Regions from separate parts of the Streptomyces telluris genome, predicted to be linked through region 4. Evidence: riboswitches for the same ligand, from Rfam matches in the RefSeq annotation. Region 4 holds a riboswitch; each other region holds the start of a gene.

Region 1 (7,547 bases), on a different contig from region 4:
ACCGCCCGCACCTCCTCCAGCAGCCCCGGCACGGTGCCCTGGACCGCCGAGTCGAGGTGCCGCACCAGCAGCCGGCTCTCCCCGTGGTCGGCGACGGCCGCGGCGGTGTCCACCCACAGCCAGGTGGCCTCCTCGCGGGTGAGCACCTCGGCGGCCTGCTCCGGGTCGCGGCCCTCGTGCTCGGCGAGCCACAGCAGGGCGTAGGGCCGCAGGCACGGCTCGTCGGCCACGGCCCGCACGGCCGGCTCCGCGGCCGCGCCGACCGCGCGCAGGGCCTCGAAGGCCAGGCCCCGCACGAGGGCGTCGTCGCCGCGGGCGGCGTCGAGGAGCTCGCTGAGGGCGCTGCCGGCGGGCCGGGCCGCCAGCCAGGCGCGGTACTCGGCGCGGGCCGGGCCCGGGGTGAGGTCGGCGCAGCCGCGCAGCATGGCCTCGGCGGACAGCTCGATGTTGCCCGCGGGGCTCTGGGCGGCGACGCAGATCTGCTCCAGCTTGACCCACACCGCCCAGTTGCCGAGCGGGGTCAGCACGGCTTCGGCCCCCGGCCCGGTGCCGCCGCCGGGCACGGCCAGGGCGCCGACGGAGGCGAGCCCTTCGAGGGCCCACGCCAGCAGCTCCTCCAGGGGGTCCTCGTCGGTGGGCGCGGACCGGGCCGGGGGCACCGGCCGGCCGCCGTAGGGCACTTCGCAGCGCTCGGCGCGGATCTCGGCGACGCGCTGCTGGAGCAGGTCGAGGAGCATCGGCACGGCCACCGGACCGGCCGACAGGTGCATGACGGACAGCAGTTGCGGCGCGGCCTCGACGACCTCGGCGACGACCGTCGCGTCGGTGCCCTCCGGCGCGGGGTGGGCGAGGGACCAGGCGTCGAAGAGGGCGACCCAGCCGCGCAGGACGGCGCCGTCGTCGCGGTCCCACGCCTGCAGGCGCCAGCCGGGGCGGGCGGTGCCGCCGTGCAGCTCGACGAGCCCGGCGAGGCGGGCGTGGTCCCAGTCGGTGCGCGCCTGGTGGGGCGTCAGGTGCAGGTCCGCGGCGGCCCGCTCGGCCGTCTCCGCGGAGAGCCCTCCGGTGGTGCCGGGGCGCAAGGTGGCGCCGCGGCCGCGCTCGTCGGCCGCCCAGCGGGCCACGCGGACCGCGCCGGTGAGACAGTTTCTGGCCTGCCGGGCCAGCTCCGCCGGTGCCGGCGTGCCGGCGGGCGGGCGGGGCGCCGGGCGGGAGCCACGGTTCGCCACGGCCCGGCGGGCAGCGGCGATCGGCTGTCGGGGGACAAGTCTGAGCCGGGAGTCGCGCGGAGTACGGGACGTCACAGGAGCAGTCTTGCCGCTGCCGCTCCGAAAACCCAATCGGAATCAATTGTCCAGCTGTCCACCATTCACTTCCTGCCGCTGGATCAGGGCTGCTTGGAGGCTGTGAGGGCGTCACATCAAGGGGATGAGGAACCTCCGCAGAGCCTCCTCGTAACGCCCCGGGGCGGCATTCCACATCGCGGCGTGCGGGGCCCGGGCGACGGTGTGCAGGACGATCAGATCGGGGCGGGCGGCCGCGAGTTCGCGTGACGTGCGCCACGGCGCGACGGTGTCGTCGGGACCGTGGGCGAGGAGCACGGGCAGGGTCAGCCGGGCCGGGTCCCGGACCCGGGCGAGCCCGTCGGGGGCCATTCCGGTCCGGCCACGGGCGGCGTGCAGGGCGAGCGGGAGCAGCGGGGCGGGCACGCCGCGGGCGGCGGCCAGGGAGTGCAGGGCGGCCGGCCAGTCGAGCACCGGCGAATCCATGACCAGGCCACTGATGTGCGGGCGCAGGGCGGGGTCGCCTGCGGCGAGCAGCGCCATGGTGGCGCCGGTGGACCAGCCGTGGAGGACGATGCGGCGGGCACCCTGGGCCAGGGCATAGCGGACAGCAGCGGCGAGATCATGCCATTCGGCCAGCCCGAAACGGCTGATTCCGTCCGGTGGCCCGGGGGCTCCGGAATCGCCCCGGTAGGCCAGGTCGAGGACCGGCAACCGGAGGCGGTGCAGGAGCGGCATGACGACCATCGGATGCTCCCGGGTGGCGCCCAGGCCGTGCACGGTGATCACCCAGGTCTCGCGGGCGGCGGGCAGGAACCAGGCGGGCAGCGGCCCGAGCTCGCCGGGGACCATGACGTCGGCGTGGTCCAGGCCGAGGGCGTCGCGGGGGTTCCCGGCGTGCAGCTGCGGCGTCATCCACACCCGGTCGCCCGGCTCGGGCACGCCGCGCGTGACGCCCTCCAGGCGGCGCACCACGGCGTCGGCGGCGTGCGGCGCGTCGTGGACGACGGCGCCGACGACGGCGTGCAGGCCGCTTCCGGTCAGCCCGTAGGTGCCCGGGCGCAGCGAGGCCCGGTCGCGGGTGAGGGTGATCAGGTCGCCGTCGACGGCGTGGACGGCGAGCCGCGGCTGGTCGGGCGGCGGGCCGCCCGGGGAAGCCCGGAGAGCGGCGTCGGAGGCGTACCGTCCGGCCGCCAGGGCGGCCGCACCGGCACCGAAAGCCGTGACGGCGGCCACGGCCGCCGTGGTCCGTATGCCCATGCTCTCCAGTGTGGGCGGCGGGGGCGGCGGCGGCCAGTGGGGGTTGCCTGCCGGCGGCGCCCGATCTTGTTGCCACCGCCACGGCGCGCAACCGGGACGCGCCGTCCCGGCGGTGCCGGACTCGCCGTCGGCTCGGCACCGCCGGATTCCGCCGCTGTGGCTGCTCGCCGCGCGGCGGAGTTTTGCCGTGTGGCGTAGGTCACGGCCGGGCGGCCTGCGGCCTTCCGTAGTCGCGGAGCTTCTCCATGGCCTCGGTTGCCTGGGCGGGAGTGAGGAGCGTGGGGGTGCGGCCGGGGAGGGAGGAGGCGGTGAGCCAGACCCGGCACATCCACTCCAGCTGGGCGGTGCGGTCGTACGCCTGGTCCAGGCTCGCGCCGTAGGTGAGGGTTCCGTGGTTGCGCAGGAGGCAGCCGGTGCGGCCGGCGAGGGCCTCCAGGGCGTGCGCGGCCAGCTCGTCGCTGCCGTACAGGGCGTAGGGGGCGACGCGGACCGGGCCGCCGAGCGCGCCGGCCATGTAGTGGATCAGCGGCAGCTCCTCGACGAGGGTGGAGACGGCCGTGGCGTGCACGGCGTGGGTGTGCACGATCGCGGCGGCGCCGGTGGCGCGGTAGACGGCGAGGTGCAGGGGGAGCTCGCTGGTGGGGGCCAGGTCGCCCAGGAGCGGACGCCCCTCCAGGTCGACGGCGACCAGGTCGCGCGGGGTCAGCCGGTCGTACGGGATGCCGCTCGGGGTGACGACGACGGCGTCCCCCACGCGCGCGGAGACGTTGCCCGAGGTGCCCACCACGAGGCCGTCGGCCGTGGTGCGCCGGGCCGTGGCCACGACGCCGTCCCACGCCCGGCGGATCTGTTCGCTCTCTCTCATTCGTCCCTCCGTCCGTCCTTGCTTCCGCCCCGCCATCCGTGCTCCGCCTCCGGTTCGCGTCATTGATCAGTCCGGCCCAGTTCACCTTCCGTTCACCAAGGGTCTTTACGGTCCACGCTGTACTGACCATCGAGCTGATTGCCTGGGTGAATGGAACACATCACGCTTCTCATCGGGATCGTGATCGTCACGGCCTTGGTGTTCGACTTTACGAACGGCTTCCACGACACGGCCAACGCCATGGCCACCACCATCTCCACCGGGGCGCTCAAGCCCAAGACCGCGGTGGCGATGTCGGCGGTCCTGAACCTCGTCGGGGCATTCCTGTCCGTCGAGGTGGCCAAGACCATCTCCGGGGGAATCATCGATGAGACCGCCGGCATCAGACCCGAAGTGATCTTCGCCGGTCTGGTGGGCGCCATCGTCTGGAACCTGCTGACCTGGCTCGCCGGGCTCCCCTCCAGCTCCTCCCACGCCCTCTTCGGCGGTCTGATCGGTGCGACGGTCGTCGCCGTCGGCTTCGACGCGGTCAACACCGACAAGGTCGTCATGAAGGTCCTGATCCCGGCCGTCGCCGCGCCGCTCGTGGCCGGCATCGCCGCCTGGTGCGCGACCCGGCTCACCTACCGGCTCACCAAGGGCCGCGACGAGCGCGAGACCGCCAAGGGCTACCGCGCCGGCCAGATCGCCTCGGCCGCCCTGGTCTCCCTCGCCCACGGCACCAACGACGCCCAGAAGACCATGGGCGTGATCACCCTCGCCCTCGTCGCCGGCGGCGTCGTCGCCCCGCACGCCGACCCGCCCATGTGGGTCATCGTCTCCGCGGGCCTGGCCATCGCGCTCGGCACGTACCTGGGCGGCTGGCGCATCATCCAGACCCTCGGCAAGGGCCTCACCGACATCAAGCCCGCGCAGGGCTTCGCCGCGCAGACCGGCGCCGCGACCGTGATCCTCGCCTCCTCGCACATCGGCTTCGCCCTCTCCACCACGCAGGTCTGCTCCGGCTCGATCATGGGCGCCGGTCTCGGCCGCAAGGGCGGCGTCGTGCGCTGGTCGACCGCCGGCCGCATGATCATGGCCTGGGGCCTGACCCTGCCGGCCGCGGGCCTGGTCGCCGGTGGCGCCGCCCTCCTCGCCGACCAGGGCGACTGGGGCGTCGCGGCGGTCGCCGTCCTCGGCCTGGCCGTCTCCGGCGCGATCTGGCTGGCCTCGCGCCGCAAGCCCGTCACCCACGAGGACCTGGATTCGCGCGAGGCCGGCACCGACGCCGAGCCGGCGGGTGTCGTCACCGCGGCCCTGCAGGCCGTCGCCCCGCCGCCGGCCGGCCCCCTGGCCGCCGCGGTCTCCCCCTCCCCCGAGGCCGGGCGGGCTCCTGCCGCCGCCACGGCGAGCTAAGGCTTAAGGAAGAAACAGCATGCACATCGACTGGGCAGCCCTCGGCCAGGTCTTCGGCGTCAGCCTCGTGGTGACGGTCGGCCTGGTGGGCATCTTCACCCTCGGCATCGTCGGCACGTCGCCCCGCGCGGCCGGTTCGGCGGACTCGGCGGCGGGTTCGGCGGACTCGGCGGCGGGCGCGGGGGCGCTCGCGCGGCGCTCCGGTGCGTACGCGTGCTTCGCACTGTGCGCGGCGGCCGTGGGGTACGGCATCTACCTGATCGTGGTGTAGCCCCGCGATCCGCCTCGTCCGGCCGGGATCCCCACGGGGGTCCCGGCCGCTGCGTTTCCCGCCGGGGGTCGCAGGAAGCCTCCGGGTGCGGGCGGCACGGCACCGCCGGGCAGGCGCGTCACGGTTGCGCGCCGCGGCGGCTGCAGAAGGTTCCGCTCGGCCCGGGCGGCGAAGGCCGGGGCCCTCGCTCCCTCCGCACGCGAAGATCCGCCGCCACGGTGGGCGACCGGCACGGCGGAGTCCGGCGGTGCCGTGCTCTCCAGGCTGCCCGGCGCAGCCGGGACGGCGGGTCCGGCCAGGTCAGAGGTGAGTTGACGGCGCCCGCGGCGCATGGTGGACTTCCGGAGCCAAACGGCGACAGCAGAGGAAGCCGGTGTGAATCCGGCGCGGTCCCGCCACTGTCACCGGGGAGCGTCTCCCCCACGCGATGCCACGGCGGCGAGCCGGAAGGCCGGGGCGGCGCGGATCCGGGAGCCAGGAGACTCTGGTCGCCGGCCACGTCGAGCCAGGGCGCGGACCCTGAGTGAGGACACATCGTCATGCCCGGCGCCCGCCACCGAACGCCCCGCACACTTCTCTCCCCCCGCCGAGGCGTGACGGCGGTCTGATCCGATGCGTGCCGATCCGATCGGTTTCGCGTGCGGCGCCGCCCTCGGCTTCCTCGGTGACCGCGTCCTGGGCGACCCCCGCCGCGGCCACCCCGTGGCCGCGTTCGGCCGCGCCGCCCAGGCCGTCGAGCGGCGCCTGTGGCGCGACCACCGCGGCCACGGCGCCGCGCACGCCCTGCTGTGCGCGGGCGGCGCCGCCGCCGGTGCCGCGCTGCTGTCGCGCGCCGCGCGCGCTTCCCGCCCCGCCGGCATCGCCCTGACCGCCGCCGCCACCTGGGCCGTGCTCGGGGGCACCTCCCTGGGCCGCGAGGCCCGTGCCATCGGCGGCGCGCTCGCCGCCGGCGACGTGGACGTCGCCCGCGAGCGCCTGCCGCACCTGTGCGGGCGCGACCCGCAGGCCCTGGACGGGCAGCAGATCGCGCGCGCCGTCGTGGAGTCCGTGGCCGAGAACACCTCCGACGCCGTCGTCGGCGCGCTGGTGTGGGGCGCCGTCGGGGGCGTGCCGGGGCTGGTGGCCTTCCGGGCGGTGAACACCCTCGACGCGATGGTGGGCCACAAGTCCCCCCGCTACCGCCGTTTCGGCTGGGCCTCGGCCCGTCTCGACGACGTCGCCGGCTGGCCCGGCGCCCGCCTGACCGCGGCCCTCGCCGTCCTCGCGGGCCCGGATCCGCGCGGCGCCTGGCGGGTGGCCCGGCGGGACGCGTCCCGCCACCCCAGCCCCAACGCGGGCCCCGTGGAGGCCGCGTTCGCCGGCGCCCTCGGCGTGCGGCTCGGCGGCACCCTCGCGTACGCGGGCCGCGTCGAGCACCGGCCCGTGCTGGGGGCGGAGAACCGCCCGGTGGCGACGGACGACATCGAGCGCGCGGTACGCCTCTCGCGCCGGGTGTCCCTGCTGGCCCTGGGAACGGCCGTGGTGGGCAGGCTCTCTGTCGGAAGCTTCGCACGGTACGCACGGAGGAGGAGCCGGTGACGGCTGACAGGAGCGGGTCCGCGGGCCCGCTGGGCGGGGGCCTGCTGGTGGCCGGCACCACCTCGGACGCGGGCAAGAGCGTGGTGACGGCCGGCATCTGCCGCTGGCTGTCCCGCAAGGGCGTCAAGGTCGCGCCGTTCAAGGCGCAGAACATGTCGCTCAACTCGTTCGTGACGCGCGAGGGCGCGGAGATTGGCCGGGCCCAGGCCATGCAGGCGGCCGCGGCCCGCGTGGAGCCGAGCGCCCTCATGAACCCCGTGCTGCTCAAGCCGGGCGGCGACCGCAGCAGCCAGGTCGTGCTGATGGGCAAGCCGGTGGGCGAGCTCAGTGCGCGCGGCTATCACGCGGGCCGCCAGGAGCAGCTGTTCGGAACGGTGACGGAGTGCCTGGAGGAGCTGCGGCGCACGCACGACGCGGTGATCTGCGAGGGCGCGGGAAGCCCTGCCGAGATCAACCTGCGGCGCAGCGACATCGTGAACATGGGCATCGCCCGGGCGGCCCGGCTGCCCGTGGTCGTGGTCGGCGACATCGACCGCGGTGGCGTCTTCGCGTCGTTCTTCGGCACGACGGCCCTGCTCTCGCCCGAGGACCAGGAGCTGATAGCGGGTTACGTCGTCAACAAGTTCCGGGGCGACGTGACGCTGCTGGAGCCCGGCCTGGACATGCTGTACGAGCTGACGGGCCGGCGGACGTTCGGCGTCCTGCCGTTCGCGCACGGCCTCGGCATAGACGAGGAGGACGGCCTGCGCGTCTCGCTGCGCGGCGCCGTGCGGGAGTCGGTGGTGGCCCCGCCGCACGGGGCGGACGTGCTGCGGGTCGCGGTGTGCGCGGTGCCGCTGATGTCCAACTTCACGGACGTGGACGCGCTGGCGGCCGAGCCGGGCGTGGTCGTCCGCTT
Region 2 (7,547 bases), on a different contig from region 4:
CGGCGGCTGTTCGCCGTCGCCGCCTCCGGCGAGGGCCTGCTCACCGACATCTTCACCGACTTCGCGATACGCGACTGGTCGCGGCGCGAGCCGGCCGTGGCGGAACGGCTGCGGCGCGTCGACAACCGGCGGATGGCGTACCTGCGCGAGCTGTTCGGCGAATTCTGCACCGATCCCGACGACGTCGAGGCCCGCTGCACGCTGTGCTTCATGGTGTGGATCGGCAACCGCCTCCTGGACCTCGACCACGGCGGACGCAGCCCGGCCGAGGTCATGGAGCTCATCCAGCGCCGGCTGCTGCAGTAGGGGCGGCGCGCCCGTCCGGGCGGCTACGTGCCCCGCTCGGCCGGTGCGTCCGGTCCCGCGGGCGGCGCCGGTTCGCCCGGCTCGACCGGGGCGGCGGTGCGCTCCTCGATCGCCCGCCGCTGCTCGGGCGTCACCGGGATCTCCACGCGGTGGCGGTAGTACCACGAGCTCAGGGCCAGCCGCAGCCGCTGCCTGCGGGGCAGCTCCCCCGCGGGGGCGGCGAGCGGCCGCGGGATCTCACGCACCATCAGGCGGTAGCCGCGGCCGGCGGACAGCGGCACGTGGCCTTCGCCGAGCCCGCCCTGGACGTCCTGCTCGACGTTCCCGCTCTCGTGGCCCTCGGTCAGCAGCGTGCGGTCGTGGGCCTGCAGGGCCAGGCAGATCCGCCGGGTGGCCCAGAAGGCCAGCACCGGACCCGCGACCACCGCGATGCGGAAGATCCAGGTCAGGGTGTTGACGGAGACCCGGAAGGAGAACGCGGCCACGTCGTTCCCGCCGGCGGCCAGCAGCACGGCGTAGAAGACGATGCCGGCCACCCCCAGGGCGGTCCGGGCCGCCTGGTTGCGGGGGCGGTCGCTCAGGTGGTGCTCGGTGCGGTCGCCCGCCACCCACTTCTCGATGAAGGGGTACAGGTAAAGGCCCGTGAACAGCACACCCGGCAGGATGACCGCGGGGATGAGCACGTTCCACATGAAGGTGTGCCCCCACAGCACGGTCTCCCACGGGGGCATGATGCGCAGGGCCCCCTCCAGGAACCCCACGTACCAGTCGGGCTGGGCGTCCGTCGCCACCTGGTCGGCGCGGTAGGGCCCGTAGGCCCACACGGGGTTGACCTGCGCGAGCGCGCCGAGCGCGGTCAGCAGGCCGAACAGCATCAGGAACAGCCCCGAGGACTTGGTGGCGAACTGCGGGAACATGGGCGTCCCGACCGCGTTGCGGTTGGTCCGGCCGCGCTCCGCCCAGTGGGTGTGCTTGAGGTAGACCACCAGGAGCAGGTGCACGGTGATCAGGGCGATGAGCACGCCGGGTACGAAGAGCACGTGCACGACGTACAGGCGGGGCATGATCACGTGCCCGGGGAACGGCCCGCGCCAGATGAACGAGCTCAGGTACGTGCCCACGACGGGGATCGACAGCACGATCGTGTGGGCCGTCCGCAGCCCGGTCCCGGACAGCAGGTCGTCGGGCAGCGAGTAGCCGGCGAACCCTTCGAGGAGCGCGAGGACGAACAGCGTCAGCCCCACGATCCAGTTGACCTCCCGGGGCCTGCGGAAGGCCCCCGTGAAGAACACGCGCAGCATGTGCACGGCGATCGCGGCCACGAAGATCAGCGCCGCCCAGTGGTGCACCTGCCGCATCAGCAGCCCGCCGCGCACCTCGAAGCTCAGGTCGAGCGTCGAGAGGTAGGCCTGCGACATCCGCAGGCCCCGCAGCGGCTCGTAGGGCCCGGCGTACACGCTCTGCGTCATGCCCGGGTCGAAGAAGAGCGTGAGGTAGGAGCCGGTGAGCACCAGGACGACGAAGCTGTAGAGGGCGAGCTCCCCCAGCAGGTACGACCAGTGGTCGGGGAACGCCTTGCGCAGCAGGGCCTTGGCCGCCTCGGCGGCCGGCAGCCGCCGGTCCAGCGCCATGAAGCCGGTCAGCGCCGCCTCCCGGACCTTCTCTTTCACCCGTCACGCTCCCTGTCGCCTCCGGCACCCGCTTCCGCGCGCGGGACCGCGGCTGATGGGTAACCGGCGCGCCCGGAGCTCAACCGCATGATCGCCGGGTGTCACCCGGAGCGCGCGGGGAAGGGACGGAGCGGCGGGGGCTCACTAAGCGGCGCTCTGCCGCGCCAGCGCCTTCTCGCGCCCGGCGTCGAGGACGGCCAGCACCCCGAACGTGAGGAGCGCCGCCGCGGTCGCCACGACGTAGCACCAGGGCGAGGGGAGGTAGTTCGCCGCGCGCAGGACCGTGCCTTCGTCGTCGCTGACGAGCCGGTAGACGATCGACAGCGGGCCCTCCCAGACACCCACGACGAGCGCCGCGATGGACAGGACCCTGTACCAGGCCTCGTGCATTCCGCCTCCTCAGGCCGGAGTTCTGTTTCGTTGATACGACTGTATCAACGAAAAGGGGCGGTAATGTCGGGTTTCGTCACGCATTTTAGTGAGGGATAAGCTGCCTTCGTGCGTGACGAAATTCAGGGTCGGTGCCGCGTCTGCGCCGGGCCGCTCGCCGTGGCGGTCCGGGGCCGCCCGCCCGTCTACTGCTCGCGGAGCTGCCAGGCCAGGGCGTACCGGCAGCGGGCCGGCGCGCGCGGCGGCCGCGAGGCGGGGGCGACCGCGGCCGGGGGGCCCGTCGCCGGCGGCGCGGGGGAGAGACGGCGTCAGATCGCCGGGGCCGTCTGGAGGATCGCGGCCGAGCGGGGCCTGGAGGCGGCCAGCATGCGCGAGGTCGCGGCCGAGGCCGGGGTCTCGCTGCGCGTCGTCCAGTACCACTTCGGGAGCAAGCACGGCCTCCTCGTCTCGGCGCTGCACCTGCTGCACGAGGAGAACGACCGGCGGGCCCGGGAGCGCATGGCCGCGCTGCCCGGCCCCGCGGACCCGCGGGCGGTGCTGGGCGCCGTCCTGAACGAGTTCCTGCCCCTGGACGAGCAGCGCCGCAGCGCTCTGCGCGTCTTCGTCGCGTACTACGTGCGCAGCCTGACCGATCCGGCGCTGGCCGCAGTCTTCCTGCACGCCTCCCAGCCCGTCGAGCAGCTGGTCGCCGGCCTGATCGCGCGGGCGGGGGCGGCGCCCGGCACCGACCCGGGGCGGGAGGCGGACCTGCTGGTGTCAGGGGTGACGGGGCTGGGCATGGACGTGCTCCACGGCCGGCGCACCCTCGCCGACGTCCGGGCGACGCTGGACTACCACCTCGACCGGATCCTGCCCGCGCACCGACCGCACGGCGGGAGAGGGCGGGCGCCGGGCCGTCCGGCGCCGCCCCCTTCCGTCACCTGACCGCCGGACCGTCAGGAGGCCTGGCCGGGGATCTCCGCGCGGACCGTGCGGGCCGCTGTGACCAGGTTTTCCAGGGAGGCCCGGACCTCGGTCCAGCCGCGGGTCTTCAGGCCGCAGTCGGGGTTGACCCACAGGCGCTCGCCGGGGATCGCCTCCAGGCCCTTGCGCAGCAGTGCCGCCGCCTCGTCCGCCCCCGGGATGCGCGGGGAGTGGATGTCGTAGACGCCGGGGCCGACCTCGCGCGGGTAGCCGGCGACGGCCAGCTCCGCGGCGACCTGCATGTGCGAGCGGGCGGCCTCCAGGCTGATGACGTCGGCGTCGAGGTCGTCGATGGCCTGGAGGACGTCGCCGAACTCCGCGTAGCACATGTGCGTGTGGATCTGGGTGTCCGGCCGGACGCCGCTGGTGGACAGGCGGAAGGACTCGGTCGCCCACGCGAGGTACCCGGCGTGGTCGGCGGCGCGCAGCGGCAGCGTCTCGCGCAGGGCGGGCTCGTCCACCTGGATGACCGACGTCCCGGCGGCCTCCAGGTCGTTCACCTCGTCGCGCAGGGCGAGGGCCACCTGGCGGGCGGTCTCGCCGAGCAGCTGGTCGTCGCGGACGAACGACCAGGCGAGCATGGTGACCGGGCCGGTCAGCATGCCCTTGACCGGGCGGCCCGCCACCGACTGGGCGAAGCGGGTCCAGCGCACGGTCATCGGCTCGGGGCGGGAGATGTCGCCGGCGAGGATCGGCGGGCGGACGTAGCGCGTGCCGTACGACTGCACCCAGCCGTGCTGCGTGGCCAGATAGCCCGTCAGCTGTTCGGCGAAGTACTGCACCATGTCGTTGCGCTCGGGCTCGCCGTGCACCAGGACGTCGATGCCGGCCTTCTCCTGGAAGGAGATGACCTCGCGGATCTCGGCCTCGATGCGCCGCTCGTAGGCGGCCTCGTCGATCCGTCCGGCGCGCAGGTCGGCGCGGGCGGTGCGCAGCTCCGTGGTCTGCGGGAAGGAGCCGATGGTGGTGGTCGGCAGCAGCGGCAGCCCGAGGTGGGCGCGCTGTGCGGCCGCCCGCTGGGCGTACGGCTGCGAGCGGCGCCCGTCGGTGGCGGTGACGGCCGCGGCGCGGGCGCGCACGGCCGGGTCGCGGGTGATGGCGGAGCCGGCGCGGGAGGCCAGGTCGGCGCGGTTGGCGGCCAGTTCGGCCGCGATGGTGTCGGTGCCCTGCGCCAGGCCGCGGGCCAGGGTGACGACCTCGGCGGTCTTCTGGCGGGCGAAGGCGAGCCAGCGGACGATCTGCGGGTCGATGTCCCGCTCGGCCGCCGCGTCCAGCGGGACGTGCAGCAGGGAGCAGGAGGAGGAGACGTCGACGCGGCCGGCGAGGCCGAGGAGGGTGCCGAGGGTGGACAGGGACTTCTCGAAGTCGTTGATCCACACGTTGCGGCCGTTGACGACGCCGGCCAGGAGGCGCTTGCCGGGCAGTCCGCCGACGGCCGCGAGGTCGTCGAGGTTGGCGGCGGCGGGCCCGGTGAAGTCCAGGGCGAGGCCCTCGACGGGGGTCTTGGCGAGGACGGGCAGGGCCTCGCCGAGCCGGTCGAAGTAGGAGGCGACGAGCAGCTGGGGCCGGTCGGTGAGGCCGCCCAGGTCGCGGTAGGCGCGGCCGGTGGCGTTCAGCTCGGCGGGGGTGCGGTCCTGGACCAGGGCGGGCTCGTCGAGCTGCACCCAGGCCGCCCCGGCGGCCCGCAGGTCGGCGAGCACCTCGGCGTACACCGGCAGCAGCCGGTCGAGGAGGGTGAGCGGTTCGAAGTCGGCGGCGACGCCGGGGGCGGCCTTGGCCAGGAGCAGGTAGGTGATGGGGCCGACGAGGACCGGACGGGGGGTCAGGCCGAGCGCGAGGGCTTCCTTCAGCTCGGCGACCTGCTTGGTGGAGTCCGGGGTGAAGACCGTGTCGGGGCCGAGCTCGGGGACCAGGTAGTGGTAGTTGGTGTCGAACCACTTGGTCATCTCCAGCGGCGCCACGTCCTGGGTGCCGCGGGCCATGGCGAAGTAGCCGTCGAGGGAGTCGGCTTCGACGGCCGCGCGGTGCCGCGCGGGGATCGCGCCGACCATGACGCTGGTGTCCAGGACGTGGTCGTAGAGCGAGAAGTCGCCGGTGGGCACCTCGTGGACGCCGGCGTCGGCCAGCTGCTGCCAGTTGGTGCGGCGCAGTGCGGCGGCGGTGTCCCGGAGGCTGCCGGCGGTGACGCGGCCCTTCCAGTACCCCTCGATCGCCTTCTTCAGTTCACGGTTGCGGCCCTGACGGGGGTAGCCGTACACGGTGGCCTGGGCTGCCGCGGCTGCGGACTTGCTGGTCACGGAACTCTCCTTCGCGAGCGTGCGTGCGTCCATGACCCCGGGGGACGGGCGGAAGGCGCGAAGGAACGACGGAACCGGGCGGGTTGCTGCCGGATGCGGTCGCGTGTGCGCCGCCGTCCGTGCCCGCCTGATGTATGCGCCGACCCGCCCTCGAGGTCACCGGGATCTCCGTGCGCTCGGCAGCGCACGGGCAGTCGGCAGGTCTTCGGACTCGCGGGCACGCCACATGGCACCTACTGGCCGTCGCTTCCCGGATCCGTATGGATCCAGTGCGTATGACGGCGGTCGTTCCCGCTCACCGCTGCGGGGCAGTCCCGGATTCCCACCGGGTTCCCTCTTACGACGCGCCTGCCTGGCGAGCAGGGCGAACCAGCTGCACCGCCACCATATGGTGCCGGACGGGCCCACGGACAGACCTGTTCGGATACCGGACTGTGGTGTGGGACACGCGACGCGCGAACGGGCGTCCCTCAGGAGCCTGTTCGCGTGGCCAGGCGCAGGCGCAGCTCCATCTCGTGCTCGCCGGAGACGTGCCCCCGGTGCTCGACGGCGAAGGCCCGTTCGAGCTCCTCCTTGACCTGGCGGACGGGGTCCGCCGCGCCGAAGAGGTCGGCGGTCACCGCGCCCGACAGGGGCGTCCCCTCCGGCTGCACCGCGTCGGCGCCGGTGCGCGTGCGGGTGTCGACGCTCATGCACCAGATCATGGGGCCGGCGCCGGGGGTGCCTGGCCCGGTCTCGCCGCGCGGCGGCCCGGCCTCGGGGAAGACGGCCTCGAGGACGCCGAAGACGGCGCCCGCGTCCTGGTGGCCGCAGTCCGTCAGATGCACGCTGACGTGGTCCGCACTCTCCCGGGCATCCGTCACTGCTCCTCCTTCGCCGTCCTGGCCGTGTCCGGGCCCCGCCGCCGAGCGGGGGAGGCCCTGCTCCGACCGTACGGCGCGCCCGGGGGCTCTGGCGCGGGCTGTGCGACCATCCGGGCCAGGTACCCGGCTCCCGCACGAAGATGCAGCGTCCGATTCAACGGCCTCACCCGAACGGTGGAATGCGCCGAAAGTAATTGACTGATTACGCTTAGTGCATGAACCTGTGGAGTCCTGAGCCGCTGCCGTGGAGGCCCGCCCTGCGGGCCTCCGTCGCCGTGCTGGTCTCCGTCCTCCTGCTGTTCTCCGGAGGGAGCGGCACGGTCTACGCCCTGGGCCCCGGCCCGGAGGAGAGCTCCGTCTCCGTGGAGTTCGCCGCCACCGACGACTGCGTCGCGGACACCCGTTCGCCCCGCTCCTCGGTCTCGCCCTCCCGGCGCTCCTGCCTCCCGCCCTTCCGGGCGTCCGTCCTGCCGGCCACCCCGGCCCGCCCGCTGTCGGCCCCGGCCGGCCCCGAGGGCCCCGCGGCGTCCGCCGGCCCCGCGCGCAACGACGTCCTGCGCTGCTGAGAAGGCCCGCGCCCGCCCCCGGCCGTCCGGAGCGGGCGCGCGTGCGGAACTCCCTTCACTACCGGCAGGCACGAGAGCAGAGAGACGTCATGCCCCTCGATCCCGCGCGTGTCCTGAGTGCGTATCTGCGCGCCCAGGCCTACCGCGCCCACGGCCCAGACCCCCAGCCCGCCTCCACCGACGGTGAGCACCCTCCGGGCACCACGAGCCCTTCGCACGGTGCGGACCCCGCCGCCCTGGCCGAGGAGAAGCCTCCCGCCGCTCCCGGCGCGAGCATCCCCGTCGCGGGAGCGGAACCGGCCGCCCCACGCGGCGCGCCGCCGACCCGGCCGGGCCTCTTCGCCCGTCTGCTGCTGTACGTACGGCAGGAGTAGCCGGAGCCGCTCCGCGGGCCGCCCGCTCCCGGCACCGGGAGCGGGCGGCCGCGTGCTCCGCCTGCCGACGCCGGAGCCGTCCCCTTTCAGGTGAAGGGGCGGGCCCGGCCCGTCGGTG
Region 3 (7,547 bases), on a different contig from region 4:
CGAGCGGCATGGCGGCGCCACAGCCTCGGGGCATGGCGCCGGCCGTCTGCAGCCAATTGTGCACGACTGCAGAGACCAACACTTTACCTGTGTATTACCTCCTCGTGAAAGAGAAATTTTTCGTCAAAAAACGGACGCAGAAGGCCACTTGACGCTTGATTGGTACAGTCCCGAACTATTCGATTCCCCCAGAGATTTTGGAGGAATTGATTCCGTCTCAGCTGCAACCATGGACCCCACCAGCTGCGTCTTCATTGCGAGATCCGGAGGAACGCATTACCCGTGCATTACACACGTATTCGCTATCCGGGCGGCGATACAGGGGGGCGCATGCATCACACACCGGGGCAATGGGTGGCCGCGCGGAACGAGTTGTCATGATCGCGCTAATCGTGCGGAGCCCGCCGCCCGCGAGGCCCCTTCGCCGCCCCCCTCCGGGCGGCGAGGCATCCGCCCGCACGGCCCGCGCGGGCGGATGGTGAACAGTGGGTTAACGGCAGGTGAATGACCGTCAGATAGGGGTGACATCCAGCCACTTCAGCACCGGCCGTTTCATGCGCCCGCCCGCCCCGCGGGGTTCCGCCGTCAGCCGCTCAGGCGTTGCGGAAGCGCGCCGCCCAGCAGGCCGCCGTGATGACGTCGTCCACGAGGACGGCCTCCGCCACCGGGCAGGCCGGCGGGCGCCCCTCCCGCACCGCCGCCGCGAAGTCGGCGATCAGCGGTACATGCGGGTCGGGTGCGAGCTCCGCGTCCAGCGGGTCCAGCGACAGGAAGCGGCCCCCGGCGGTGACGTCGAGGCGGTCCCGCTCTGCGCCGCCGATCCAGGCGAAGCGGCACTCGGCAGACGTGCCCGACGCCCAGCCCAGGGAGACGTGCGCGCGCCGCTCGGCCCCGGCGGCGAACCTGCGGCCGAAGCGCGCGCCCACGCGCACGGGCGGGCCCAGGACCGACAGCAGCAGATCCAGGCGGTGGCTGCCCGCGTCGGCGAGCACACCGCCGCCGGCCACGGCCGGATCGGTGCGCCAGTGCGCCGGGTCCTCCGGCGCCGGGTCGAAGGGGGCGCAGAAGGTGATCTGCACGCGCGCGGGCTCCCGCGCCGTCAGCGCCTCGCGCAACTGCCGTGCGGCCGGGCCCAGTCTGCGGTGGTAGGCCACGCCCGCGCACAGCCCCGCCCGGGCCGCCTCCGCCGCCAGGGCGCCCCCGCCGCCGAGCGCGCCCGCCAGGGGCTTCTCGACCAGGACGTGGCAGCCGGCGCGCAGCGCGTGGAGCGCGAGGGGCACGTGCGCCGCGACGGGCGTGGCCACGTAGACCGCGTCGGCGGCCGTGAGCCGGCCGAGGTCGTCGCCGCCCGCGGGCACCCCGTGCTCCGCGGCCGTACGGGCGGCGCGCGCCGGATCCCGCCCCCAGACGTACGCCGTCTCCTCGCCCAGGCCGCGCAGGGCCGGCAGTACCTGACGCCGCACGACGTCGCCGCAGCCGGCGACCGCCCACCTCAAGTCCCCTCCATGTCCATCAACTCACCATAAACGGAACGCCTTTTCAACAGGCCCGATGTCGTTGTCATACCGATATGCGGACAGGGGGTGACGCCCAACGGGGCCCTCCCCTAGATTTCCTGCGCATCACGCAGTGATCACACAGGGGGGAGTCACCACCATGACGGAACCACCGGAGGGCGGCAGGAGGGCGGTCGTCACCCTGCCCCTGGCCGTGGCGGGACTGTGTCTGGCCGTGCCGTTCGTCGCGATGCTGTGGGTCGACTCCTACGCCAGGACCGCGCCCGCCTTCATCGGCATCCCTTTCTTCTACTGGTACCAGATGCTGTGGGTGCCCGTGTCGACCCTGCTCACCGTCGTCGCCTACGTGCTCGTGCGGCGCCAGGAGCGGGCCCGCAAGGCGGGTGAGCGGCGATGAAGGACGGCGTGAACGGCGTGGCGCTCGCCGTCTTCATCTTCTTCTTCCTCGCCGTGACGGTCATGGGCTTCATGGCCTCGAAGTGGCGGCGCGCGGGGACCCCCGAAGAAATGGCCAACCTCGACGAGTGGGGGCTGGGCGGCCGGTCCTTCGGCACCTGGGTCACCTGGTTCCTGCTCGGCGGCGACCTCTATACCGCGTACACCTTCGTGGCCGTCCCGGCGGCGATCTATGCGGGCGGTGCGGCCGGCTTCTTCGCGGTGCCGTACACGATCCTCTGCTACCCCCTGGTCTTCACCTTCCTGCCCCGCCTGTGGTCGGTCTCCCACAAGCACGGCTACGTGACGTCGTCGGACTTCGTCCGCGGCCGCTTCGGCTCGAAGGGCCTCTCGCTCGCCCTCGCGCTCACCGGCATCCTCGCGACGATGCCGTACATCGCGCTGCAGCTCGTCGGCATACAGGCGGTCCTGGACGTGCTGGGCGTGGGCGGCGGCTCGAACTGGTTCATGAAGGACCTGCCGCTGCTGATCGCCTTCGGTGTCCTCGCGGCCTACACCTACTCCTCCGGGCTGCGGGCGCCCGCGCTGATCGCCTTCGTCAAGGACACGCTGATCTACATCGTGATCATCGTGGCGATCATCTACATCCCCATCAAGCTGGGCGGTTTCGACCACATCTTCAGCAAGGCGGGCGAAGCGTTCGCGGTCAAGAACCCGGAGACCGGCAAGCCGCGCGGCTCCCTGGTGAGCGGTCCGGACGCGCAGTGGGCCTACGCGACGCTCGCGCTCGGCTCGGCGATGGCGCTCTTCCTCTATCCCCACTCGGTGACCGCGGTTCTCTCCAGCAAAGGCCGCAACGTCATCCGCCGCAATACGACGATCCTGCCGCTGTACTCCCTGATGCTCGGCCTGCTCGCGATGCTCGGCTTCATGGCCATCGCCGCGGGGATCAAGGTGAAGAACGGGCAGCTCGCGATCCCCCAGCTGTTCGAGGACATGTTCCCGGACTGGTTCACGGGCGTGGCCTTCGCCGCCATCGGCATCGGCGCCCTGGTCCCGGCCGCGATCATGTCGATCGCCGCGGCGAACCTTTTCACCCGCAACATCTACAAGGACTTCATCCGGCCGGACGCCTCGCCCGGGCACGAGGCGAAGGTCTCCAAGCTCGCCTCGCTGCTGGTGAAGGTCGGCGCCCTCGTCTTCGTCCTCACCATGGACAAGACCGTCGCCATCAACTTCCAGCTGCTCGGTGGCATCTGGATCCTGCAGACGGTCCCCGCGCTCGTGGGCGGGCTCTTCACCCGCTGGTTCCACCGCTGGGCCCTGCTGGCCGGCTGGGCCGCGGGCATGGGCTACGGCACCTGGAAGGCGTACGACACGCCGAGCGCGACGCAGGATCATTTCGGGAATACCAACCTCATCCCCCTTATCGGAGAAAAGGGCTATATCGGGCTCACCGCCTTCGTGCTCAATGTGATCGTCGTCATCGTCCTGACCTTCGCCCTGAAGGCGCTGCGCGTGCCGGACGGCACGGACGAGACCTCGGCGGCGGACTACACGGCGGACGCCGGCGACCCCGGGGTCCGCAGCGAGCTCCCGCCGGCCACCGCAGGGGCCCCTGGAGGGCATTAGAGCGACCCCCGGCGGAGCCCTCGCCCCGCGGAGCCGACCGGGCCGCCACGCCCCCCTGGAGGGGGCGTGGCGGCCCTTCGCCGCACCCCGCGCCCGACCCCCCTTCCGACCTGCGAACCCACCCTCAACACCGGGGCCTGATAACACATTCCGACCTATGCGCTTACCGCGCGACACAACATGTGGGGGCGCGTACGAGGGGCGGCACTAGATGTATGCTCGTCCTCGCTGTCGTCGCAGGGGAATCCGGTGAAAATCCGGAACTGTCCCGCAACGGTGCATGTATGCCGTTAAGCCGCGCATGCAGGAGTCCGAGTACCTGCCGGCAGCACGCCCTCCACCGAGCCTGCCCTGGGCTCGGCTATGGGCGTTGAATTCGTCCGGGCCTCGCGGGTTGGGCCGGCGGACGCCTACGAGGCATGCCCTGGTCCATCAGGCGCGCCCGTACGCGACCGTCGTGCTCTCCCGCCGGCCCACCCAGCCGAGCGAGGGAGAGCCTCAGTGACCATCGCGCCCGCCGATCCGGTCTCAGCGGAAGAAGCGACCGGCGGCCCCGGGACCGCGCTGCTGCGCACCCTGACCGACCTCACCGCCGACCTTCCTGCCACCGACCCCGGCAAGGTCGCCGCCGCCGCACTGCGGGGCCGGAGCGCGAACTCGGACGAGGCCGAGCTGCGCTCCCTCGCCACCGAGGCCGCCGCCGGGCTGATCGCCGAGGAGCCCGAGTACTCCAAGCTCGCCGCCCGGCTGCTCACCCGCGCGATCGCCGAGGAGGCCGCCGGCCAGGGCGCCACGTCCTTCTCCGCCTCGGTCGCCGTCGGCCACCGCGAGGGCCTGATCGCGGACGACACCGCCGCCTTCGTGGCCACCCACGCCGCGCGCCTGGACGAGCTGGTCGACGAGGCCCTCCTCGGCGGCGCCGACGACCGCTTCGGCTACTTCGGCCTGCGCACCCTGCACAGCCGCTACCTGCTGCGCCACCCGATCACCCGCAACGTGATCGAGACCCCGCAGCACTTCCTGCTGCGCGTGGCCTGCGGCCTGGCCGAGGACCACTCCGAGCGCGCCGTCGCCGACGTCGCCGAGCTGTACGGCCTGACGAGCACCCTGTCGTACCTGCCGTCCTCCCCCACGCTCTTCAACTCGGGCACCCGCCACCCGCAGATGTCGTCCTGCTACCTGCTGGACTCCCCGCTGGACGAGCTGGACTCGATCTACGACCGCTACCACCAGGTGGCGCGCCTGTCGAAGCACGCCGGCGGCATCGGCCTGTCGTACAGCCGCATCCGCTCGCGCGGCTCGCTGATCCGCGGCACCAACGGCCACTCCAACGGCATCGTGCCGTTCCTGCGCACCCTCGACGCCTCCGTCGCCGCCGTCAACCAGGGCGGCCGCCGCAAGGGCGCGGCCTGCGTCTACCTGGAGACCTGGCACGCCGACATCGAGGAGTTCCTGGAGCTCCGCGACAACACCGGTGAGGAGGCCCGCCGCACCCACAACCTCAACATCGCGCACTGGATCCCGGACGAGTTCATGCGCCGCGTCGAGGCCGACGCCGAGTGGTCGCTGTTCTCCCCGGCCGACACGCCCGACCTGGTCGACCTCTACGGCGACGAGTTCGACGCCGCGTACCGCAAGTACGAGGCCGAGGGCAAGGCCGTCAAGCAGATCCCGGCCCGCGTGCTCTACGCCCGCATGATGCGCACCCTCGCGCAGACCGGCAACGGCTGGATGACGTTCAAGGACGCCGCCAACCGCACCGCCAACCAGACGGCCGAGAAGGGCGCGGTCGTCCACTCCTCGAACCTCTGCACCGAGATCCTCGAGGTCACGGACGACGGCGAGACCGCGGTCTGCAACCTGGGCTCCGTCAACCTCGCGCAGCACCTCGGTGCCGACGGCGAGATGGACTGGGAGAAGCTCGACCGCACGGTCCGCACGGCCGTCACGTTCCTCGACCGCGTCGTGGACATCAACTTCTACCCGACCGAGCAGGCCGGCAGCTCCAACAGCCGCTGGCGCCCGGTGGGCCTGGGCCTGATGGGCCTGCAGGACGTCTTCTTCCGCCTGCGCATGCCCTTCGACTCGCCCGAGGCCAAGGAGCTGTCCACCCGCATCTCCGAGCGCATCATGCTCGCGGCGTACGAGGCCTCCGCCGACCTCGCCGAGCGGCACGGCCCGCACCCGGCCTGGTCCGCGACCCGCACCGCCCGCGGCGTGCTGCACCCGGACCACTACCCCAACGCCGTCGCCGCCTGGGCGGACCGCTGGGAGGCGCTGCGCGCCCGCATCGGCGAGGTCGGCATGCGCAACTCGCTGCTGCTCGCCATCGCCCCGACGGCCACCATCGCCTCCATCGCCGGCGTGTACGAGTGCATCGAGCCGCAGGTCTCCAACCTCTTCAAGCGCGAGACGCTCTCCGGTGAGTTCCTGCAGGTCAACACCTACCTGGTGGAGGACCTCAAGAAGCTCGGCGTGTGGGACCGCGCCACCCGCGAGGCGATGACCGAGGCCAACGGCTCGATCCAGGAGATGCGCTGGATCCCGCAGGAGGTGCGCGACCTCTACCGCACCGCCTGGGAGATCCCGCAGCGCGCCCTGATCGACATGGCCGCGTCCCGTACGCCGTACCTGGACCAGAGCCAGTCGCTGAACCTCTTCATGGCCTCGCCCACCATCGGCAAGCTCAGCTCGATGTACGCGTACGCCTGGAAGCAGGGCATCAAGACGACGTACTACCTGCGCTCGCGCCCGGCGACCCGGATCGCCCGCGCCGCGTCCGGCGGTGCCGCCGCGCCCGCCACCATCCCCGTGCAGCAGGCCGCGCCCGACGCGGACGCCATCGCCTGCTCCCTTGAGAACCCCGAGTCCTGCGAGGCTTGCCAGTAATGTCGACCGAACGCCAGAAGAACCTGCTCGACCCCGGCTTCGAGCTGACGCTGCGCCCCATGCGGTACCCGGACTTCTACGACCGCTACCGCGACGCGATCAAGAACACCTGGACCGTCGAGGAGGTCGACCTCCACTCGGACGTCGCCGACCTCGCCAAGCTCTCGCCGGGCGAGCAGCACATGATCGGCCGCCTGGTCGCGTTCTTCGCGACCGGTGACTCGATCGTGGCCAACAACCTGGTCCTGACGCTGTACAAGCACATCAACTCCCCCGAGGCGCGGCTGTACCTGTCGCGGCAGCTCTTCGAGGAGGCCGTGCACGTCCAGTTCTATCTGACGCTGCTGGACACCTACCTGCCCGACCCGGAGGAGCGCGCCGCCGCGTTCGCCGCGGTGGAGAACATCCCCTCCATCCGCGACAAGGCGCAGTTCTGCTTCAAGTGGATCAACGAGGTCGAGAAGCTGGACCGGCTGGAGACGAAGGCCGACCGCCGCCGCTTCCTGCTCAACCTGATCTGCTTCGCCGCGTGCATCGAGGGCCTGTTCTTCTACGGCGCCTTCGCCTACGTGTACTGGTTCCGCAGCCGCGGCCTGCTGCACGGCCTGGCGACCGGCACCAACTGGGTCTTCCGCGACGAGACCATGCACATGAACTTCGCGTTCGAGGTCGTGGACACCGTCCGCCAGGAGGAGCCCGAGCTCTTCGACGACGAGCTCCAGCAGCAGGTCACCGACATGCTGAAGGAGGCCGTCGAGGCGGAGCTGCAGTTCGGCCGCGACCTGTGCGGCGAGGGCCTGCCGGGCATGAACACCGAGTCCATGCGCGAGTACCTCCAGTGCGTCGCCGACCAGCGCCTGCAGCGCCTGGGCTTCCAGCCGGTCTTCGGCTCGGAGAACCCGTTCTCCTTCATGGAGCTGCAGAACGTCCAGGAGCTGACCAACTTCTTCGAGCGCCGTGCCTCCGCGTACCAGATGGCGGTCGAGGGCTCGGTCGGCTTCGACGAGGAGTTCTGAGCCGGGCGGCTTAATTCTTCTCGCAGCCTGCATCGCGTGTCTCCCGTCCGGGAATCCCAGTGCGGATCCGGACACGACGGGAGGCACGCGATGCCGC
Region 4 (7,547 bases):
TGGACCGGGCGGGCCAGCCGCTCGTCCTGCTGCCCACCGCCCTCGTGGCGGCCGTGGGCTTCGCGGTCGTGGCGATCGCGCCCGGCAGCCGCACGGCCGTCCTCGCCGGGGTCGCGCTCGCCGGAGCGGCGACGCCGCCGCTGGAGCCGTGCCTGCGGGCCCTGTGGCCCGACATCGTCGCGCCCGGGAAGCTGGAGGCGGCGTACGCCCTGGACTCCGCCTCGCAGGAGCTGGTCTTCGTCGGCGGGCCCCTGGTGGTGGCCGGTGGCGTGGCCGTCGCCTCGCCCTCGGCGGCGCTGTGGGCCGGTGCGCTCCTGGGCATCGCCGGGGTGCTCGTCGTCGCCACCGCCCCGCCCGCCCGGGTCTGGAAGGCGCCCGCCCGCTCCGGCGACTGGCTCGGTCCGCTGCGCAGCCGCGGTCTGGTCGTGCTGCTCACGGGCCTCACGGGCGCGGGCGTCGCCATCGGCACGCTCAACGTCCTCGTCGTCCACTACGCGGAGGACCACGCCCTGCCCGGCGGCGCCCCCACGCTCCTCGCGCTCAACGCCCTCGGCGCGCTGATCGGCGGGCTGGCCTACGGGGCCGTGCGCCACTGGCGGATCGCGCCGCCGCGCCGGACGCTGCTGCTGATGCTCGGGCTCACGGCCGGGTACGGGCTGCTGTGCCTGCTGCCCGCGCCGCCGCTCATGGCCGGCCTGATGATCCTCACCGGGCTGTTCCTCGCGCCCGTGCTCACCGTCGTGTTCGTGCTGGTGGGCGAGCTCGCCCCGGCGGGCACCGTCACCGAGGCGTTCGCCTGGCTGGTGACGCTGATGACGGCGGGCGTGGCGCTGGGGTCGGCCGTCGTCGGCACGGTGCTGGAGACGGCGGGGCCCACGTGGGCCGCTTCGTGCGGGGTCGCCGGGCTCGCCGTGGGCGCCCTGGTGATCCTCGCCGGGCAGGCGCACCTCGTCCCGGCGGCGCGGGAGGAGACCGCGGAGGCGCCCGCCCGCGCCGTCTGAGCAGGGCCGGTGCCGCGGCAGGGCCCGGCCCTGCGGTCGAGCCGGACCCTGCCGGCCCCGGCCCCGGCGGGACCGGCCCCGCCGGGACCGGGCCGGCCCGGCGTCAGCTCTCGGCCGCGGCCTGTGTGCGGGCCGCCCAGCGCTGTTCGACCTTGCCGAAGCGCCAGTAGCCGAGCGCCACGGCCCACACCACCACGAACAGGCCGACGATGACGAAGCCCACGTTGTCGAGGTTCAGCCCGGCGATCCAGCCGGTCACCGCGTCGTCCAGCTCCAGCTTCTCGTGCAGGACGCCGACCAGTTCGATGGTGCCGATGAGGAAGGCGACGGCGATGGACAGGCCGGTGATCGTGAGGTTGTAGTAGACCTTGCGGACCGGGTTGGAGAACGCCCACTGGTAGGCGAAGTTCATGAACGTGCCGTCGAGCGTGTCGAACAGGCTCATGCCCGCGGCGAACAGCAGCGGCAGGCAGACGATCGCGTACCAGGGCAGGCCCGCGGCGGCACCGCTGCCCGCCATCACCATCAGCGTGACCTCGGTGGCCGTGTCGAAGCCCAGCCCGAAGAGGAAGCCCAGCGGGTACATCTGCCCCGGCCGGGTGATGGAGCGGGTGAAGCGGCCGAGGATGCGGTTCATGAAGCCGCGCGAGTCCAGGTGCTGCTCCAGCTCGGCCTCGTCGTAGCGGCCCTCGCGCATGGCGCGGAAGATGCGCAGGATGCCGGCGAGGGCGACGAGGTTGAGCGCGGCGATGAGGTAGAGGAAGCCGCCGGAGACCGTCGTGCCGACGACGCCGAGGGTCTGGTGGGCCGTGGACTCCTCGTCCATCAGCCGCCCGGCGAGCTGGGTGCCGCCGGCCACCAGGGCGGCCATCGCGACGACGACGCTGGAGTGGCCGAGCGCGAACCAGAAGCCGACGGAGACCGGGCGCTTGCCGTCCGCCATGAGCTTGCGGGTGGTGTTGTCGATGGCGGCGATGTGGTCGGCGTCGAAGGCGTGCCGCATGCCGAGGGTGTAGGCGGTGATGCCGAGCCCGACCCCGTAGACCTTCGAGCCGACGGTGTAGTGGTTGGGGACGACGAGCAGGTAGAGCACGCCGAACGCGACGACGTGCAGGGCGGCTATGACGGCCAGCAGACCGGCGGTCCGCACGGTGTCCTCGCGGCGCCAGCGGAAGGCGGGCGCGGGACCGGGGCCGGGAGAACCGGGGGAATCAGGGGAACCGGGAGAACCGGGAGAACCGGGGGAATCAGCAGGACGGGACATCTTGGGTTGAACGCTCCAGCACCTCGTGGACCATTTGCGAGATGCCGTGGCCGGTCTCCTGGCTTACGGGTCCGTTCGCGCCCGTCCCCGCCTTCCCGGCAGCCGGCTGCGGCCAGTGGCTCCGCGCGCCGTGGGGAGCGCGCGGAACGGGACGGTCACTCCCCGATCACAGTGGCGAGGGCCGCTCCGGACTGGGACCACGAGGGCCCGTCACCGGTCTTCCCGAACACCACGGCCGGGCCACCTTAGCGGTTGTGCACAGGTTCTGCAGTTGCAAAGATCTCGCAATCGAGGGCGGCGGATCGTGAACGGGGCGGGGCGCGGGCAGGGGCGCGGGCGCAACCGTTCCCCCGGACGGTGCCGGAACGGTGGACGGTTGCGACACGCCGGTGCTACCAGTGCATTGGACGGACAATCAGGTCAGCCGGACCCCGTCCGGCGCGAGAAAGGGCCGACCGCCATGGCAGAGACGGAACCATCGCCGGACGAGCGGGTCGGCTTCGTGCGCCGCATCGGACTGTTCCAGGCCACCGCCATCAACATGAGCCAGATGTGCGGCATCGGCCCCTTCGTCACCATCCCCCTCATGGTCGCGGCCTTCGGCGGCCCGCAGGCCGTCATCGGCTTCGTCGCGGGCGCGGTGCTGGCCCTGGCCGACGGGCTGATCTGGGCCGAGCTCGGCGCCTCGCTCCCCGGCGCGGGCGGCAGCTACGTCTATCTGCGCCAGGCCTTCCAGTACCGCACCGGGAAGCTGATGCCGTTCCTGTTCGTGTGGACGGCCATGCTCTTCATCCCGCTGGGCATGTCCACCGGGGTCATCGGCTTCGTGCAGTACCTGGGCTACCTGTGGCCGGACATGGGGCAGGCACAGGGCGACCTGACCGGACTGGCCGTCATCGCGCTGATCGTGCTGGTGCTGTGGCGGCGCGTCGAGAACATCGCGCGGATCACGGTCGTGCTGTGGTGCGTGATGATCGCCTCCGTCGTGCTGGTGATCCTCGCCGCCTTCACCCACTTCAGCCCCGGCCGGGCCTTCACCTACCCCGCGGACGCCTTCGAGCTGACGACCAACCACTTCTGGATCGGCTTCGCGGCGGGCCTGACCATCGGCATCTACGACTACCTCGGCTACAACACGGCCGCGTACATGGGCGCCGAGATCAAGAACCCCGGGCGCACCCTGCCGCGCGCCATCGTCTTCTCCATCCTCGGCATCATGGCCATCTACCTGCTCCTGCAGATCGGCACGCTCGGCGTCATCGACTGGAAGCAGATGCTCGACCCCACCTCGACGGCGTCCTCGTCCGTCGCCTCGGCGGTCCTGGAGGAGGCCTGGGGCAAGGGGCCCGCCCGGGTCGTCACCGTGCTCATCCTCGTCACGGCCGTCGCCTCGGTCCTCGCCGGGCTGCTCGGCGGCTCCCGCGTGCCCTACGACGCCGCCCGGGAGAAGGTCTTCTTCCGCCCCTTCGGACGCCTGCATCCCAGGCACCGCTTCCCGGCGCTGGGCCTGGCCGCCATGGGAGTCATCACGGGAGCAGGGTTCCTGATCGGCCGTCATACCGACCTGGCCACGCTGATCCAGCTGCTGACGTCCGTGATGGTGATCGTGCAGGCCCTCGCCCAGGTGCTGGCCGTGACCGTGCTGCGCCGCCGCCAGCCGGACCTGCCGCGCCCGTACCGCATGTGGCTCTACCCGCTGCCGAGCCTGGTTGCGCTGGTGGGATGGCTCGTCATCTACGGCTACGCGGACCGCAATTCGCCCGGCCGGCACCCCATCGAATGGTCCCTGGCCTGGGTCGGGGCGGGCTGCGTGGCCTTCGTGCTCTGGTCGCGCTACGAGAAGGTGTGGCCGTTCGGGCCGCGGGAGATCAGCGAGGAGTACCTGCACGGCGCCGACCCGGACGCCGACGCCGGGTCGGCACCCGGAACCACCCCCGATGTCGCCGCGGGTGCGGTCCCCGACGCCAGGTCGGGCGAGGCGCCGGACGCCGACCCGGACACCGGGGTGCCCGCCGAGCGGTGATACTTGCACCCATGCCTGTTTCTGCCTCCCCTCACTCGCCTCCCGCCCCGCACGCCTCCGCCGCCCGCCGCAGGCTGTACTGGCACCGCCTCTTCTTCGGGCTGTGGTACCGCCCGGTCGAGATCCTGGACGAGGCGCGGGACCGGAGCGTGTGGGGGGCGGCGGCGTTCCTGTGCCTGCTCTGCGGAGCGCTGGGGACGCTGGGCAAGGACTCGTTCTGGGAGGGCTGGCGCGTGGGCCCGGCCCTGGCCCTGGAGGCCATGGCGATAGCCGACGTCGTGCTCGTGCTGGCCAGCCTGCTGCTGGGCATCGCCACCCAGGCCATCGCCCGCCGGCTCGGCGGCAACGGCAAGTTCGGCCCCACGGTCACGCTGTTCGTGGTGGTGTTCTGGGCGACGGACCTGCCGCGCCTGGCCCTGGACGCGTGCCTGCCCGGGGAGTCCTTCCCCGTACGGGCGGCCGCCTGGATCACCTCGGCCTTCGGCTACGCCTTCGCCACCCTGCTGATCCGCGGTCAGCACCACCTGCCCACGCACAAGGCCGTGGCGGCGGTGAGCATACAGATGCTCGCGGCGGTCGCCCTGCTGAAGTTCCCTGCCACCACGGTCTGATCCACCGCGAGCCGGTCCGGCCGCTGCGACTGCCACGGTCCCTGCGCCTGCCCCGACCGCTGCGGCTGCTGTGGTCGCCGCGGCGGGCGCGCCGGAAGAACCGGGAGAACCGGCCTGAGGGTTCGAAGGCCCGCCCGGTGCGACGGGGGATGCACACCGGGCGGGCTCGATGACAGTTCTACCTCATCAAGGATGGGTTATGCACCAAAAACCTGTTCGGCTTTGCTGACTACCAGCGAACAGGGAGCGAAATCAGGCCACTCGCGCGGATCGAGGGCCGCCGGGCGACATTCTCCCGCGCCCCGTCGAGCGCGAGCCCGGGGAACCGCTCCAGCAGCGCTGCCAGCGCGATTTCCGTCTCCATCCTGGCCAGCGGGGCGCCGAGGCAGTAGTGGATCCCGTGGCCCAGTGCGAGATGACCGGAACGATCACGGTTCAGATCCAGCCGATCCGGCTCGGAAAAGTGATGAGGGTCACGATTGGCCGACGCCAGGGACAGCAGGACGGTCTCCCCGGCCGGCACGGTCACCCCACCGATGTCCACGTTCTCCAGCGGAAACCTGCGGATCGCGAGGGCCGCGGGCCCGTCCCACCGCATGAACTCCTCCACGGCCGTTCCGAGTCCGGCCGGATTCGCTCGCAAAGAGTCCATCAAGGCCGGGTGGTCCAGCAGCGCCAGGACGGAGTTGGCGATCAGATGGACGGTGTTCTCGTAGCCCGCGAAGAGGATCAGGAAGGCGAGCGAGGACAACTCGTCCTCGGAGAGCCGGTCGGCCCCGTCCGCCCCGTCCGCCCCGTCCCCCGCGTCGCCGTCGCGGACCGCGATGAGGTCGGACAGCAGGTCGTCGCCAGGGGTGGCGCGCTTGCTCGCGATGAGGTCGGTGAAGAAGCGCATCATGTTGCCGATGGCTTCCTTCATCAGGTGCGGCCGCGCCGGGTCCGGCGTGATCAGCGCGTCCGTCCAGGACCGGAAGTCCGGTCGCTGCTCCTGCGGTACGCCCAGCAGGTCGCAGATGACGGTGATGGGCAGCGGGCCCGCGTAGGAGGCCAGCAGGTCCGTACGGCCGTCGGCCTCGACGGCGTCCAGGAGTTCGCCGGCGACCTTGCGCACCGGTGCGCGGAGCTTTTCCACGCGGCCGGGGGTGAAGGCCTTGACCACGAGGCGGCGTATACGGGTGTGGTCCGGGGGATCCATGTTGAGCAGATTGGCGTCGAGCGCCGGAGGGAGGCTGAATCCGGCGTAGTTGCCCGGCGTGGCATTGCGCTTGTCCAGGGAAAGCCGCGGGTCGGCGAGCGCCCGGCGGACGTCGTCGTAGCGGGTCACCAGCCAGGCGGGCCGTCCGTCGGGGCCGGTGATGCGGTGGACCGGGCCGGCCTCGCGCAGCCTGGCGTAGGTGCCGTGCGGGTCGGTCATGAGCCCGGAGGCGGTGGAGTTCTGCATGGCGCCCGACTCTAGAAGATCAAACCGTCCGGTGCTGGAGGACGGCGGGGCAGGGGCGGGGGCGGATGCGGAGCCGGTGCACGGAGTCCTGTGCGTGGAACCCGCCACGTGGGCTCACCGGCGCCCGGGGCGAACCCCTCCGAAGGAGACGCGCACGGGCGGCGCCGGATCCGTCGTGGTGACGGACCCGGCGCCGGCCTGTGGCGCAGGCGGCCTTGACCCCCGTCCAGGGCCGCCTCGTCCATGGGCCGCACGCCGTCAGGAACGGCGTGCCGCGCTCATCTCCCGTAGTTCCTCGAGGACGGCGTCGACCATCGGATCGTGGTAGACGTCGGCGACGAGGGCCAGGTGTTCGTGTTCCTCCGCCGGGTCGGCGCTGACCGTCACGACGACGCTGTCGGCGTGCGGGGCGGGGACGTGCCCGGTGATCTGGTTCTGCAGGCCCCGGCGCAGGGCCGCGGCCTCCACGAGCGCGGCGAGTCGGCGCTCGTCGAGCGCGGCGCCGGTCGCCTTGCGCCGGGCGATGTCCAGGGTGGCGGGCTCGACGTGGCGGCGGATGCCGCGCTGGATGTCGCGGATCTCCGCCATCTGCCGGTTCGCCCGCCACTCCAGGTCCGCGAAGGGCCAGCGGCCCGTCAGGCGGTGGCCGGTGAGGGTGACCTCGGGGGCGTGGGCGGTGACGGCCTGCCAGAGCGGCTGCAGCCGGTGCAGCCGGCGCCAGGCGGAGACGCGGGGGCCGGCGGCGGGCAGCGAGAAGCCGAGGAGGACCAGCAGCGCGGCCACCGAGGCGCTCATCGGGGCGACGCCGTTCGACAGCCAGTAGACGTCGTGGCCCGCCCAGGTCAGCACGAAGCCGACGAGCTTGCACAGGCAGTAGAGCAGGCCGAGCCAGCAGCCCGCGGCGAGCGTGCGCAGCCCCTTGGCGAGCCAGCAGGGGCCGAGCTGGGTGGCGTAGCGCGGGCAGAGGGCGCCGAGCCCGGCCAGGCTCGTGCCGAAGATGGCCAGGTACAGCACCAGGAAGGCGACGACGCCGGGCGCGTGGGCGTAGGCGGTGCTGAAGTCGCGCGGGTGCTCGACGGAGTCGGGCCGGCCGACGGCGAAGCACACGATGGCGGTGGCCCAGGCGACGGCCACGACGGCGACGGCGATGCGGGAGCGCGCGGCCGCGCGGGCGTGGGCCCGGGCGTCGCCGCGGCTGGTCCAGCGC

What was found. A riboswitch is a leader RNA that binds a small molecule or an ion and turns the genes downstream of it on or off. The one in region 4 is predicted to bind cobalamin.
Region 1: it holds a riboswitch for cobalamin, as region 4 does, so the genes downstream of both, NQU55_RS17045 (cobalamin biosynthesis protein) here and nicT (Nickel transporter NicT) in region 4, are expected to answer to the same signal.
Region 2: it holds a riboswitch for cobalamin, as region 4 does, so the genes downstream of both, metE (5-methyltetrahydropteroyltriglutamate--homocysteine S-methyltransferase) here and nicT (Nickel transporter NicT) in region 4, are expected to answer to the same signal.
Region 3: it holds a riboswitch for cobalamin, as region 4 does, so the genes downstream of both, NQU55_RS04225 (ribonucleoside-diphosphate reductase subunit alpha) here and nicT (Nickel transporter NicT) in region 4, are expected to answer to the same signal.

Annotation. Positions count from the first base shown of each region.
Region 1 covers NZ_JANIID010000014.1:53,511-61,057, forward strand. The annotation lists gene NQU55_RS17020 (hypothetical protein) at 1-1,301, opposite strand, end outside; gene NQU55_RS17025 (alpha/beta hydrolase) at 1,413-2,540, opposite strand; gene NQU55_RS17030 (class II aldolase/adducin family protein) at 2,740-3,405, opposite strand; gene NQU55_RS17035 (inorganic phosphate transporter) at 3,556-4,800, shown strand; gene NQU55_RS17040 (hypothetical protein) at 4,820-5,071, shown strand; cobalamin riboswitch at 5,436-5,555, shown strand; gene NQU55_RS17045 (cobalamin biosynthesis protein) at 5,684-6,649, shown strand; gene NQU55_RS17050 (cobyric acid synthase) at 6,679-7,547, shown strand, end outside.
Region 2 covers NZ_JANIID010000001.1:454,565-462,111, forward strand. The annotation lists gene NQU55_RS01835 (TetR/AcrR family transcriptional regulator) at 1-306, shown strand, start outside; gene qcrB (cytochrome bc1 complex cytochrome b subunit) at 330-1,937, opposite strand; gene NQU55_RS01845 (hypothetical protein) at 2,121-2,366, opposite strand; gene NQU55_RS36725 (TetR/AcrR family transcriptional regulator) at 2,475-3,290, shown strand; gene metE (5-methyltetrahydropteroyltriglutamate--homocysteine S-methyltransferase) at 3,302-5,626, opposite strand; cobalamin riboswitch at 5,806-6,015, opposite strand; gene NQU55_RS01860 (hypothetical protein) at 6,097-6,489, opposite strand; gene NQU55_RS01865 (hypothetical protein) at 6,705-7,055, shown strand; gene NQU55_RS01870 (hypothetical protein) at 7,145-7,429, shown strand.
Region 3 covers NZ_JANIID010000002.1:482,890-490,436, forward strand. The annotation lists gene NQU55_RS04210 (Gfo/Idh/MocA family protein) at 594-1,496, opposite strand; gene NQU55_RS04215 (DUF3311 domain-containing protein) at 1,657-1,914, shown strand; gene mctP (monocarboxylate uptake permease MctP) at 1,911-3,545, shown strand; adenosylcobalamin-variant (AdoCbl-variant) riboswitch at 3,774-3,874, shown strand; gene NQU55_RS04225 (ribonucleoside-diphosphate reductase subunit alpha) at 4,047-6,434, shown strand; gene NQU55_RS04230 (ribonucleotide-diphosphate reductase subunit beta) at 6,434-7,450, shown strand; gene NQU55_RS04235 (YciI family protein) at 7,541-7,547, shown strand, end outside.
Region 4 covers NZ_JANIID010000004.1:261,137-268,683, reverse strand. The annotation lists gene NQU55_RS07295 (MFS transporter) at 1-1,001, shown strand, start outside; gene nicT (Nickel transporter NicT) at 1,105-2,265, opposite strand; cobalamin riboswitch at 2,297-2,514, opposite strand; gene NQU55_RS07285 (APC family permease) at 2,726-4,288, shown strand; gene NQU55_RS07280 (hypothetical protein) at 4,300-4,899, shown strand; gene NQU55_RS07275 (cytochrome P450 family protein) at 5,129-6,340, opposite strand; gene NQU55_RS07270 (MAB_1171c family putative transporter) at 6,599-7,547, opposite strand, start outside.